Regions from separate parts of the Kitasatospora sp. NPDC096077 genome, predicted to be linked through region 2. Evidence: riboswitches for the same ligand, from Rfam matches in the RefSeq annotation. Region 2 holds a riboswitch; the other holds the start of a gene.
The links. Region 2 has a riboswitch for cobalamin ahead of ABTZ03_RS41315 (CoA-acylating methylmalonate-semialdehyde dehydrogenase). Riboswitches for the same ligand answer to the same signal wherever they lie in the genome.
Positions count from the first base shown of each region.

Region 1: it holds a riboswitch for cobalamin, as region 2 does, so the genes downstream of both, ABTZ03_RS05750 (cobalamin biosynthesis protein) here and ABTZ03_RS41315 (CoA-acylating methylmalonate-semialdehyde dehydrogenase) in region 2, are expected to answer to the same signal.

Region 1 is NZ_JBEOSV010000004.1:75,836-81,490, reverse strand. Features, by position in the region: gene ABTZ03_RS05760 (putative cobaltochelatase) at 1-461, opposite strand, end outside; gene ABTZ03_RS05755 (cobyric acid synthase) at 458-1,996, opposite strand; gene ABTZ03_RS05750 (cobalamin biosynthesis protein) at 1,993-2,952, opposite strand; cobalamin riboswitch at 3,046-3,173, opposite strand; gene ABTZ03_RS05745 (helix-turn-helix domain-containing protein) at 3,370-4,062, shown strand; gene ABTZ03_RS05740 (alpha/beta hydrolase family protein) at 4,223-5,341, shown strand.
Region 2 is NZ_JBEOSV010000098.1:11,879-17,533, reverse strand. Features, by position in the region: gene ABTZ03_RS41330 (short-chain fatty acyl-CoA regulator family protein) at 1-258, shown strand, start outside; gene ABTZ03_RS41325 (hypothetical protein) at 347-1,120, shown strand; gene ABTZ03_RS41320 (YcnI family copper-binding membrane protein) at 1,212-1,982, shown strand; cobalamin riboswitch at 2,105-2,276, shown strand; gene ABTZ03_RS41315 (CoA-acylating methylmalonate-semialdehyde dehydrogenase) at 2,481-3,980, shown strand; gene ABTZ03_RS41310 (acyl-CoA dehydrogenase family protein) at 3,986-5,131, shown strand; gene ABTZ03_RS41305 (enoyl-CoA hydratase/isomerase family protein) at 5,131-5,655, shown strand, end outside.

The DNA of each region.
Region 1 (5,655 bases), on a different contig from region 2:
GCGTCCAGCAGCAGGTCCACCACGTGGTCCTGGAGCAGGTTGACCTCGTCGATGTAGAGCACGCCGCGGTGCGCCTTGGCCAGCAGCCCCGGCTCGTACGCCTTGACGCCCTCGGCCAGCGCGCGCTCCAGGTCGAGCGAGCCGACGATCCGGTCCTCGGCCACGCCGACCGGCAACTCGACCAGCTGGGAAGGCCGTTCCGAGCCCGCCGGGGCGTGGTGCGGGCCGTCCGGGCACTGCGGGTCCGGCGCGGCCGGGTCGCAGGCGAACCGGCAGCCGTCCACGGCGGCGATGGCGGGCAGCAGCCCGGCCAGCGCGCGCACCATGGTCGACTTGGCGGTGCCCTTCTCGCCGCGCACCAGCACGCCGCCCACGGCCGGCGAGACCGCGTTCAGCAGCAGCCCGAGCCGCAGGTCGGCCATGCCGACGATCGCGGTGAACGGATAGCGGACGTCACTCATGCGTCACTCCCAGGTGCCCCGGGCGGGAGGAACGGCAGCGTTCCGGCCGCCGGCACCCCGCCTTCGATCAGCTTCCACAGCGCGTCGGTGTCCGCGTGCTCCTCGATCAGGTCGCCCAGCCGGTCCAGCCGGGCCTCGCGCGCCGCGGCGAACGAGGTGTCCGGCGCCGGGACGAACGCCCGGCCGGCCGATTCGGCGACCTCGCGCAGGAGTTCACGGCGGAAGCCGTCGTTCTCCAGCGCGCCGTGCCAGGTGGTGCCCAGGACCGGGCCGACCCGGCAGCCCTCCAGGTCCTGCCCGCGGTCATCGGAGAAGAACGCCTCGCCGCCCTCCACGGAGACGACCCCGTGGTGGATCTCGTAGCCCTCGACCCGTTGCCCGTAGGCCATGCCGACCGGCCGCGCCAGCTCCTTCTCGGCGCTGAAGCGGACGTGTGTCGGCAGCAGCCCGAGCCCGTCGACCGTTCCGGCCCCGGACTCCACCTCGTCCTCGATCGAGCGCGCCAGCATCTGGTAGCCGCCGCACACCCCGAGGATCGGCAGCCCGGCCGCCGCCCGCGCCTTCAGCGTCGGCTCCAGGCCGCGCTCGCGCAGCCAGGCCAGGTCGGCCACGGTGGCCCGGGTGCCGGGCAGCACCACCAGGTCGGCGTCGGCCAGCTCCTCCGGCCGGGTCACCCAGCGCACCAGCACGCCCGGCTCCTGCGCCAGCGCGTCCAGGTCGGTGAAGTTGGACAGCCGGGGGAAGCGCACCACGGCCACCCGCAGCACGTCCGCCCCGAGCGGGCCGGGCCCGTCCGCCCGGTCCGCCACGGTGGACAGGTCCAGCGAGTCCTCGGCGTCCAGCCACAGCCCCGGCAGCATCGGCAGGGTGCCCAGCACCGGCCGGCCGGTCAGCTCGCGCAGCATCTCCAGCCCGGGCGCCAACAGCCGGGCGTCGCCGCGGAACTTGTTGACGAACCAGCCCGCCACGTGCCGCTGGTCCTCCGCCGACAGCAGTGCGAGCGTGCCGTACATCGCCGCGAACACCCCGCCGCGGTCGATGTCCCCGACCACCACCACCGGCAGCGCGGCGGCCGTGGCCAGGCCCATGTTGGCGATGTCCCGGTCGCGCAGGTTGATCTCGGCGGGCGACCCGGCGCCCTCGCAGACCACCACGTCGTAGCGGGCCCGCAGGTCCGCCAGGCACTCCAGGGCGCGCTCCAGGAGGACGGGCTTGCGCTCCCGGTAGTCCAGCGCGCCCACCTCGGCGACCGCCCGGCCGAGCAGCACCACCTGGCTGCGGCCGTTCGCGCCGGGCTTCAGCAGCACCGGGTTCATCGCCGCCTCCGGCTCCACCCGGGCGGCCTGCGCCTGCATCGCCTGGGCCCGGCCGATCTCGGCACCGTCGGCGGTGACGAAGGAGTTCAGCGACATGTTCTGCGCCTTGAACGGCGCGACCCGCACCCCCTGCCGGACCAGCCAACGGCAGATCCCGGCCGTCACCACGCTCTTGCCCGCGTCCGAGGTCGTCCCCGCGACCAGCAGCGCGTTGCTCATGCCGTGCCCCTCCTCCACAGACGGATCGCCAGATGCCCCGCGACGGACGTACCCAGCGCCAGCACGCCCACCCGCCGGGACAGCGCGCAGGCCCGTTCGATGTCGTCCACCGTCACGGGCCGCAGCTCCGCCCCCAGCACCGGCCGGTGCTCCACTCGCTCGCCGTACTGAAGAGTCCCGCCCAACCGCACGCCCACCGCGCCCGCGAACGCCGACTCGGCCTGGCCCGCGTTCGGGCTCGGGTGCGCGGAGCCGTCCCGGCGCCAGACCCGCCAGGCGGTCCGCGGTTCGGGCGCGGCGGCCACCGTCAGCAGCGCGGTCAGCCGGGCGCCCGGCCAGCCCGCGACGTCGTCCAGCCGGGCGGACGCCCAGCCGAACCGGGCGTAGCGGGGCGAGCGGTGGCCGACCATGGCGTCCAGGGTGTTCACCGCGCGGAAGGCCAGCAGCCCCGGCGTGCCCGCCAGGGCGCCCCAGGTCAGCGCGTTCACCACGGCGTCGGCGGTGTTCTCGGCCACCGACTCGACCACCGCGCGGGCGATCTGCGGCCCGTCCAGCGCGCTCGGATCCCGCCCGCACAGGTGCGGCAGCCGCTCCCGGGCCGCCGTCAGATCGCCCGCGGCGAGCGACCGGCCGATGGTGCGCGCCTCCCGGGTCAGCGAGGTGCCGCCGAGCACCGTCCAGGTCGCCGCGGCGGCCAGCGCGGCCCGGCCCAGGGGGCGCCGGCCGACCGTACGGTCCAGGGCCAGCGCCCCGGCCGCGACCGTGCCCACGCACAGCGCGGTGTACGCCGCCCCGGCGGCGCGGTCGTCGCGCCACAGACGCCGCTCCAGGCGGTTCGCGGCGCTGCCGAACAGGGCGACCGGGTGGCCGCGGCGCGGGTCGGCGAACCGGGCGTCGGCGGCGTAGCCCGCGACGGCCCCCAGCGCGAAGGCGGCGGCGCGGGTCAGCGGGCGCACGGCGGCGCGTGGTCGGGGTCCGGCGGGGCAGCGCGCATCGCGTGGGTGTCCTCACTCAGGGTCCGCGCCCTGGATCGACGTACCGGGGGCGAGAGTCTCCTGGCTTCCGGGTCGGACGCACCCCCGGGCCTTCCAGCGGCTCCTGACGGACCACCGTGGCACTTCCGGGCGTGCTCCCCGGTGACAGTGGCGGGACCGCGCCGGACTCGCACCGGCTTCCTCTCCATGCCTCCGTTTGGCCCCAGGATCCCATCACGGGCCCGATCCGGGAGTCAACCGAGGTCACGGAGGGGTTGGTCACAGGAACGGCCCGCTCCGGGCCTGTGCGATCGCCCAGCGCGGCGGCGGCCCGACCGGCCCGGCTTCGTGCGTTCGGCGGCTGGGGGCGTCGCGCCGGCCGCGCCTACGGTTCGGGCCATGCGCCGCAGAAAGCCACCCGCCGTCGCCCCCGCCCCGGTGCCGTTCGCGCCCGGCGCCGCCCGCGCCCACCGGGCCGGCCTCGGGCTGACCCCCGAGCAGGTCGCCGAGGGCATGGCCGCGCACGGGGTGCGGCTGCTCCCCGGTCACGTCCTCGCCTGGGAGCTCGGCGGGTCGCGGCCCGGCGAGGCCGAGCTGATCGCGCTGGCCCGCGCCCTCTGGTGCCCCGTCGCCGAGCTGATGGACGGTCGGCCGACGAGCCTGCGCGACCACCGGCTGGCCCGCGAGCTCACCCAGGAGACCGTCGCCGAGCGGGTCGGCATGGCGCCGGCCGACTACCGGCGGGCCGAACTGACCGGCCACTGGGACGGCGACCCGGACCAGACCCTCGCCCTCGCCCAGGCCCTGGGCCTGCGGCTCACCGAGCTGGTCGAGGCCACCGGCCGCGGCGAGGCCCTCGACCGCCTCCTGCGGCAGTGCGTGACCGGCCGCTGGCAGTCCCAGCTGCGCCCGATCGCCCGCCTCGTCCCCGTCCCCGAAGCCGATCTGGCGGCCGTGCTCCCGGTCCTCCACCAGGAGCACCACGCCCCCACCTACTGGGGCGCCACGGCCAGTCCCCGCACCGCCACCCCACCCCTCACCCCCCGGTTCTGGCACCTCCTCAGCACCCGGGACCCCGCCGTCCCCGTCTGACCCGGCCCGCCGCCTCCCGTCCCCTCCCGCACCCGCCGTCCCCTCCCTTCCCCTCCCGTCCCCGTCCCCCGGACGGGCCAGCCCGGTGGCCGGGGGTGCGGTGCGCCGGTGGACTGGTGCTCGAAAACCGTCCGGTGCGTGAAACAGAGCGGGGATCGAGATGCGTTGGGGAACCGCAGCCGTCGTGGCGGCCGCCGCCGCGGGGGCGGCCGTGTTGGTGATCGGCCGCCGGGCCTCCGAGCGAATGGTCCGGCCGGGGGCGGGGCCGGGGGCCGGGGGATCGGAGTCCGGGCCGGTACTGGTGCAGAGCCTGGCGGCCGGCCGGGTCACCTTCAACCGGCGCCCCGAGAGCCTGCGGCCGGGCCGCTGGGCCGTGGAGTGGGAGGACGGCGGGCACGCGGTCGTCGAGGAGATCCTGCACCGCGACGAGCAGGGCGTCACCCGTCGGCTGGTCCGGGCGGACCGGGGCACCCTCGTCCCCGGCACCGAGGTCCGCTTCACGCCGCGGGTGCACCTGGGCGATCCGACCCGGGCGCTCGGCCTGTCCTTCACCGACACCGCCGCCGAGGGTGAGCTGGGCCCGCTCCCCGCCTGGCGGGTCGACGGCACGCGCGGCACCTGGGTGATCCTGGTGCACGGGCCCGAGGCGGACCGCCAGCAGACCCTCCCGGTCCTGCCGGTGCTGCACCGCCTGGGCCTGCCGGTGCTGTCCGTCACCTACCGCGGCGACGAGGGCGCCCCCGCCTCGCCGGACGGCCTCAGCCACTTCGGCGAGACGGAGTGGCGGGACGTCGAGTCGGCGGTGCGGCTGGCGCTCGACAGCGGGGCGGGCCGGGTGATCCTCTACGGCTGGTCGGTGGGCGCGACCATGGTCCTGCAGGCGGCGGCCCGGTCGGCCTGGGCCCAGGCGGTCCGCGGCATCGTGCTCGACTCGGTGGTCCTGGACCTCCCCGCCTCGGCCCGCCGGGACGCCGCCCGGGCGGGTTACACCGGGGTCGCCGCGGAGCTCGGCGCGCTGGCCGCGCAGGGCCGCACCGGGGTCGACCTCGCGGACTTCTCCCGCCTGGCGGAGGGTACCGACCTGCGGGTCCCGACCCTGGTGCTGCACAGCCCGGACGACCAGCTGGCCCCCTTCGGCACCGTGCAGCGCCTGGCGGCGGCCCGCCACGACGTGGTGAGCCTCCAGCGCTTCCCGGGGGCCGAGCACGCGGCCCTGTGGAACTCGGCGCCGGACCACTACGGCGAACTCCTGCGGCGCTGGCTCACCCCCCTCCTCTGAGCCCCCCGCTGCACCGGAGGTCACACCCGCCGCACCGGACGCCCCCCGCACCGGAAGACACCCGCTGCACCGGAAGACGGCCCGGCCGACTTCCGGTGCAGCGCCGCGTTCCGGCCGGCGCCCGCGGCCTGGCCGGATCCCGGTGTTCCGCTTCCACCCCGCCCCGTCCCCCGCGCCCCTCGACGCCCGCCCGGACACGGAGAGTGACCGCTCGAACGGGCAGCGCGACACCCCGCCACCACCCTGGCATGCCCCCGCCACACGTTTCCGGCCAGGCGGTTTGCCTCTGTTGCCCGATCTTGCCTGGGTCTCGC
Region 2 (5,655 bases):
GGTCGGCCCGGCAAGACCTTCGCCATCGGCCTGGGCTGCGAGCTCCGGCACGCGAATCGGCTGGTCTACTCCACCGGCCTGGACCTCGGCGACGAGGCCGCGGCCACCCCGATCGGCCTGGGCTGCAAGGTCTGCGAACGCCCCGCCTGCGCCCAGCGCTCGGCCCCGGCCATCGGCCGGCCGCTGGCGGTGGACGAGCACACCAGCACGTTCATCCCGTACTCGGTGCGGGGCGACCGGGAGCGCCGGGGATTCTGAGTCCTCCCTGAGTGCCAGGTGTCGGAATGGCCAAGAAACCGGGGAGCCCGGGAGGGCCGTAAGACGGGGGTGTCATGATGGCGCCGCCATGACCGATCCGGATCCCGAGTCCGCGCCGCCGGTGCGCGCCGCCGCCCTGGACCTTCGCGTGCTGCGGGCGCTGCCCTTCGCGACGGTCTGCGTCGTGCTGGCCGCCGCCGGGCACGTGCTCGCCTCCGGGGACCCGGTTCCGCCGGGGGCCCTGCTGCTCGGCTGGGCGCTGGTCGGGGCGGTCGCGGTGTCCGGTGCGCGCCGGGAGCGGTCGGCCCGGGCGATCACCGGCGGGCTGGCCGGCGGCCAGGCGGGCCTGCACGTGCTGTTCCACCTGGCCGAGGCCCCGCGCCGGGCCCCCGCGCGGGGCGGCACGGCCGACATGGTCGGCATGCCGGGGATGGCCGGCCATTCCGGTGCCGCGGTGTCCCATGCCGGCCATTCCGGTGCCGCGGTGTCGCACGCCGCGGTCGCGTCGGCCCACCTCGGTCTCTGGTGCCACCTGGCGTCGGCCGGGCTGAGCGCGCCGATGCTGCTGGCGCACGCCGTCGCGACGGTCGCCGCCGGCTGGTGGCTGCGCCGGGGCGAGGCGGCGGTGTGGGCGCTGGTCCGGCACACGGCCCGGACCGCCGCCGCGGCCGGGCGGGCCCGGGCGGCCCGGTTCCTCGGTGTGCCGGGCCTGTTCGCGGCGCTGCGGGACGGGCTGGACGGCCGCTCCGGGGCGGGTGCGCTCTGCCGGGCCACCGGTCCGGACCGCTCGGGCCGGGCCCGGTCGGGGGTGCTCCGGCACGTGGTGGTCAGGCGCGGTCCGCCGTGGTGTGCGGCCGGCTGACCGGGTTCCCCGGGGCCACGGCCGCCCGCCCCGACCCCTGACCGACCGCCGCACGCCGCGCGCGTGCCCTCCCCTGGAGAACACCCGACCCATGAGGACTTCCGCCGTGCTCCGCCTCGCCGCCGCCTCCGCCGTGGCGGCCGCGACCGTAGTGGCCGCCGCCACCACCGCCTCCGCGCACGTCATCGTGGACCCGTCCAGCGTCCCGAAGAACACCACCGACCAGACCTTCGCGTTCCGGGTGCCGAACGAGGACGACAACAACAGCACGGTCAAGGTGGAGATCGACTTCCCGACCGACCACCCGGTCCCGTCCGCCCTGGTCGCGCCGGTGCCGGGCTGGACCGACAAGATCACCACGACCAAGCTGGCCACCCCGATCCACACCGACGACGGTGACGTCACGGACGTGGTCTCGCAGATCGTCTGGACCGGCGGCCAGATCGCCCCCGGGCACTACCAGGACTTCACCGTCGAGTTCGGCGCCCTGCCCGAGGGCACCGACAAGGTGGTCTTCAAGGCCCTCCAGACGTACAGCGACGGCAATGTGGTGCGCTGGATCGAGGAGCCCCAGGCCGGCCAGCCGGAGCCGAAGAACCCGGCCCCGGTGCTCACCCTGACGGCGGCGACCGCCGACGACGGGGACTCCCCGAGCGCGGCACCCAGTGCCGCCGCGGGCGCCAAGCCGGCCCCGGCAGCTACCGGCGGCACCACCACCACGGCGGCCGCCGCGGCGAGCAGCAGTGACTCGACCGCCCGGGGCCTGGGCATCGCGGGCATCGTGGTCGGCGTGCTCGGCACTGCGGCGGGTCTGCTGCTCGGCCGCCGCGGCCGCGGCGGTGACGCGGGTACCTCGGCCTAAGGGCCTGTCGAAGGCCGGTGCGGGAGGCAGGTCCTCCCGCACCGGCCTTTCCGCTGCCGCGGCCCCTGTCGCCACCACCGGGTCGGCGGGGACCCTGGACTTACTAGGACGTCCAACTATATTCTCGGAGACAGGTCCGCGGTGTCAGGGAAGTCGGTGTGAATCCGGCACGGTCCCGCCACTGTGACCGGGGAGTTCGTCCTCACAACGACGGCCACTGGCAGCCAGCCGGGAAGGCCTGGGGGCGGGCGTGGATCCGGGAGTCAGGATACCGGCCGCGGGTGTTCCGTGTTTTCCACGAGGATGGAGACGACACGCATGACTCCGGGCCGCTGTTTCCGCTCCGCTGCCGTGCTTCCGACCGCCGGGGCCCATCGCCCCTGACGGTCCGTCAACCACCGCCCGCCGCACCGGCGTACGACCGTACGCCCGGCCCCGCGGCGACGGCGGTGGGTGCTCCATTCCTCCTCTCCCCACCCGTGATGAGAGAAGGAACCGATGGTCCGAGAACTGACCCACTTCATCGGCGGCAAGCGCGTCGCCGGCACGTCCGGCCGCTTCGGCGACGTCTTCGACCCCAACACCGGCCGGGTGCAGGCCCGGGTGCCGCTGGCCGACCGCGCCGAGGTCGAGGCGGTGATCGCCGACGCCGCCCAGGCGCAGCCCGAGTGGGCGGCCTGGAACCCGCAGAAGCGGGCCCGGGTGCTGCTGCGTTTCCTGCAGCTGGTCGACCGGGAGAAGGAGGAACTGGCCCGGCTGCTCTCCGCCGAGCACGGCAAGACCGTCGCCGACGCCCACGGGGACATCCAGCGCGGCCTGGAGGTCGTGGAGTTCGCCGCCGGGATCCCGCACCTGCTGAAGGGCGAGTTCTCCGACAACGCCGGCACCGGCATCGACGTCTACTCGATGCGCCAGCCGCTGGGCGTGGTCGCCGGCATCACGCCGTTCAACTTCCCGGCGATGATCCCGCTCTGGAAGGCCGCGCCCGCGCTGGCCTGCGGCAACGCCTTCGTGCTCAAGCCCTCCGAGCGGGACCCCTCGGTGCCGCTGCGCCTCGCCGAACTGTTCCTGGAGGCCGGGCTGCCGCCGGGCGTGCTCAACGTGGTCAACGGCGGCAAGGAGGCCGTGGACACCCTGCTGGAGGACCCGCGGGTGCAGGCGGTCGGCTTCGTCGGCTCCACCCCGATCGCCCAGTACGTGTACGCCACCGCGGCCGCGCACGGCAAGCGGGCGCAGTGCTTCGGCGGTGCCAAGAACCACATGATCGTGATGCCGGACGCCGACCTCGACCAGGCCGCCGACGCGCTGATCGGCGCCGGGTACGGCTCCGCGGGCGAGCGCTGCATGGCGATCTCGGTGGCCGTCCCGGTGGGGGAGGAGACCGCGGACGCCCTGGTGGCCAAGCTGGTCGAGCGGATCGGTGCGCTCAAGGTGGGCCGCTCGGACGACCCGGCGGCCGACTTCGGCCCGCTGGTCGGCGCGGACGCGGTCGAGCGGGTCCGCGGCTACCTGGAGATCGGTGTCCAGGAGGGCGCCGAACTGGTCGTGGACGGGCGGGACTTCCGGCTCGAAGGGCACGAGGACGGCTACTTCCTGGGCGCCTCGCTGTTCGACCGGGTGACGCCCGACATGCGGATCCACCGCGAGGAGATCTTCGGCCCGGTGCTCACCGTGGTCCGTGCCGCCGACTACGAGGAGGCGCTGCGGCTGCCCAGCGAGCACGAGTTCGGCAACGGCGTGGCCATCTACACCCGGGACGGCGACACCGCCCGGGACTTCGCCCGCCGGGTGAACACCGGCATGGTCGGCGTCAACGTGCCGATTCCGGTGCCGATCGCCTACCACACCTTCGGCGGCTGGAAGCGCTCCGCCTTCGGCGACCTCAACCAGCACGGACCGGACTCGATCCGCTTCTACACCCGTACCCGCACCGTCACCTCCCGCTGGCCCTCCGGGGTCAAGGAGGGGGCGAGCTTCACCATGCCGACGATGGGGTGAACACCGTGCACGCAAGCGATTTGACGGAGGATCAGGTGGCGATCGCGGAGGCCGTGCAGGCCTTCGCCGCCGAACACCTGGCCCCGCACGCGGTGGAGTGGGACCAGGCCAAGCACTTCCCGGTGGACGTGCTGCGCAAGGCCGCCGACCTCGGTCTCGCCGGGGTGTACGTCCGCGAGGACGCCGGCGGCTCCGAACTCTCCCGGCTGGACGGCGTGGTGGCCTTCGAGGCGCTGGCCACCGGCTGCCCGTCCATCGCCGCCTACCTGTCCATCCACAACATGGTCGGCTGGATGGTCGACCGCTACGGCAGCGAGGCCCAGCGCCACCGCTGGCTGCCCGCACTCTGCACGGCCGAACACCTGGGCAGCTACTGCCTGACCGAGCCCGGCGCCGGCTCCGACGCCGCCGCGCTCGCCACCCGGGCCGTCCGGGACGGCGACCACTGGGTGCTGGACGGCGTCAAGCAGTTCATCTCGGGCGCGGGCGCCGCGCAGCTGTACATCGTGATGGCGCGCACCGGCGGCCCGGGCCCCGGCGGGGTCTCCGCCTTCGTGGTGGAGCGGGACGACCCGGGGCTGTCCTTCGGCCCGAACGAGAAGAAGATGGGCTGGAACGCCCAGCCCACCCGCCAGGTGCTGCTGGACGGCGTCCGGCTGCCCGCCGACCGGCTGCTCGGCGGCGAGGGCGAGGGCTTCCGGATCGCCATGGCCGGCCTCAACGGCGGCCGGCTCGGCATCGCCGCCTGCTCGCTCGGCGGCGCCCAGAACGCCCTGGACCGGACCACCGCCTACCTCGCCGAGCGCGAGGCCTTCGGTGCCCGACTGCTGCACGCCCAGGCGCTGCAGTTCCGACTCGCCGACATGGCCACCGAGTTGGAGGCCGCCCGGGCGCTGGTCTGGCGGGCCGCCGCGGCCCTGGACCGGGGCGACCGGCGGGCCCCGCAGCTGTGCGCGATGGCCAAGCGGTACGCCACCGACACCGGCTTCGAGGTGGCCAACGAGGCGCTGCAACTCCACGGCGGCTACGGCTACCTGGCCGAGTACGGCATCGAGAAGATCGTCCGCGACCTGCGGGTGCACCAGATCCTGGAAGGGACCAACGAGATCATGCGCGTCATCGTGGCCCGCGGCCTGATCGGGGCCGCGTGATGACCGGGAACGACATCGACGAGGTCCTGGTCCACCGGGAGGGGCGGGCCGGTCTGATCGTCCTCAACCGCCCGGGCGCCCTCAACGCCCTCACCCACGGCATGGTGCGGCGGATCTCGGACGCCCTGGACGCCTGGGAGGACGACGGGAAGGTCGACACCGTCGTCGTCACCGGGGCCGGCGAGCGCGCCTTCTGCGCCGGCGGCGACATCGTGGCCATCCACCGCGCCGCCACCGGCGGCGACCCGGGCGCCGTCGAGGAGTTCTGGCGCGACGAGTACCGGCTCAACGCCCGGATCGCCCGCTACCCCAAGCCCTACGTCGCCGTGATGAGCGGCATCGTGATGGGCGGCGGGGTCGGTGTCTCGGCCCACGGCAGCGTCCGGATCGTCACCGGGACCACCCGGATCGCCATGCCGGAGGCGGGCATCGGCTTCGTCCCGGACGTCGGCGGCACCTATCTGCTCGCCCTCGCGCCCGGCGAGCTGGGCACCCACCTGGCCCTCACCGCGGGCTCGGTCGGC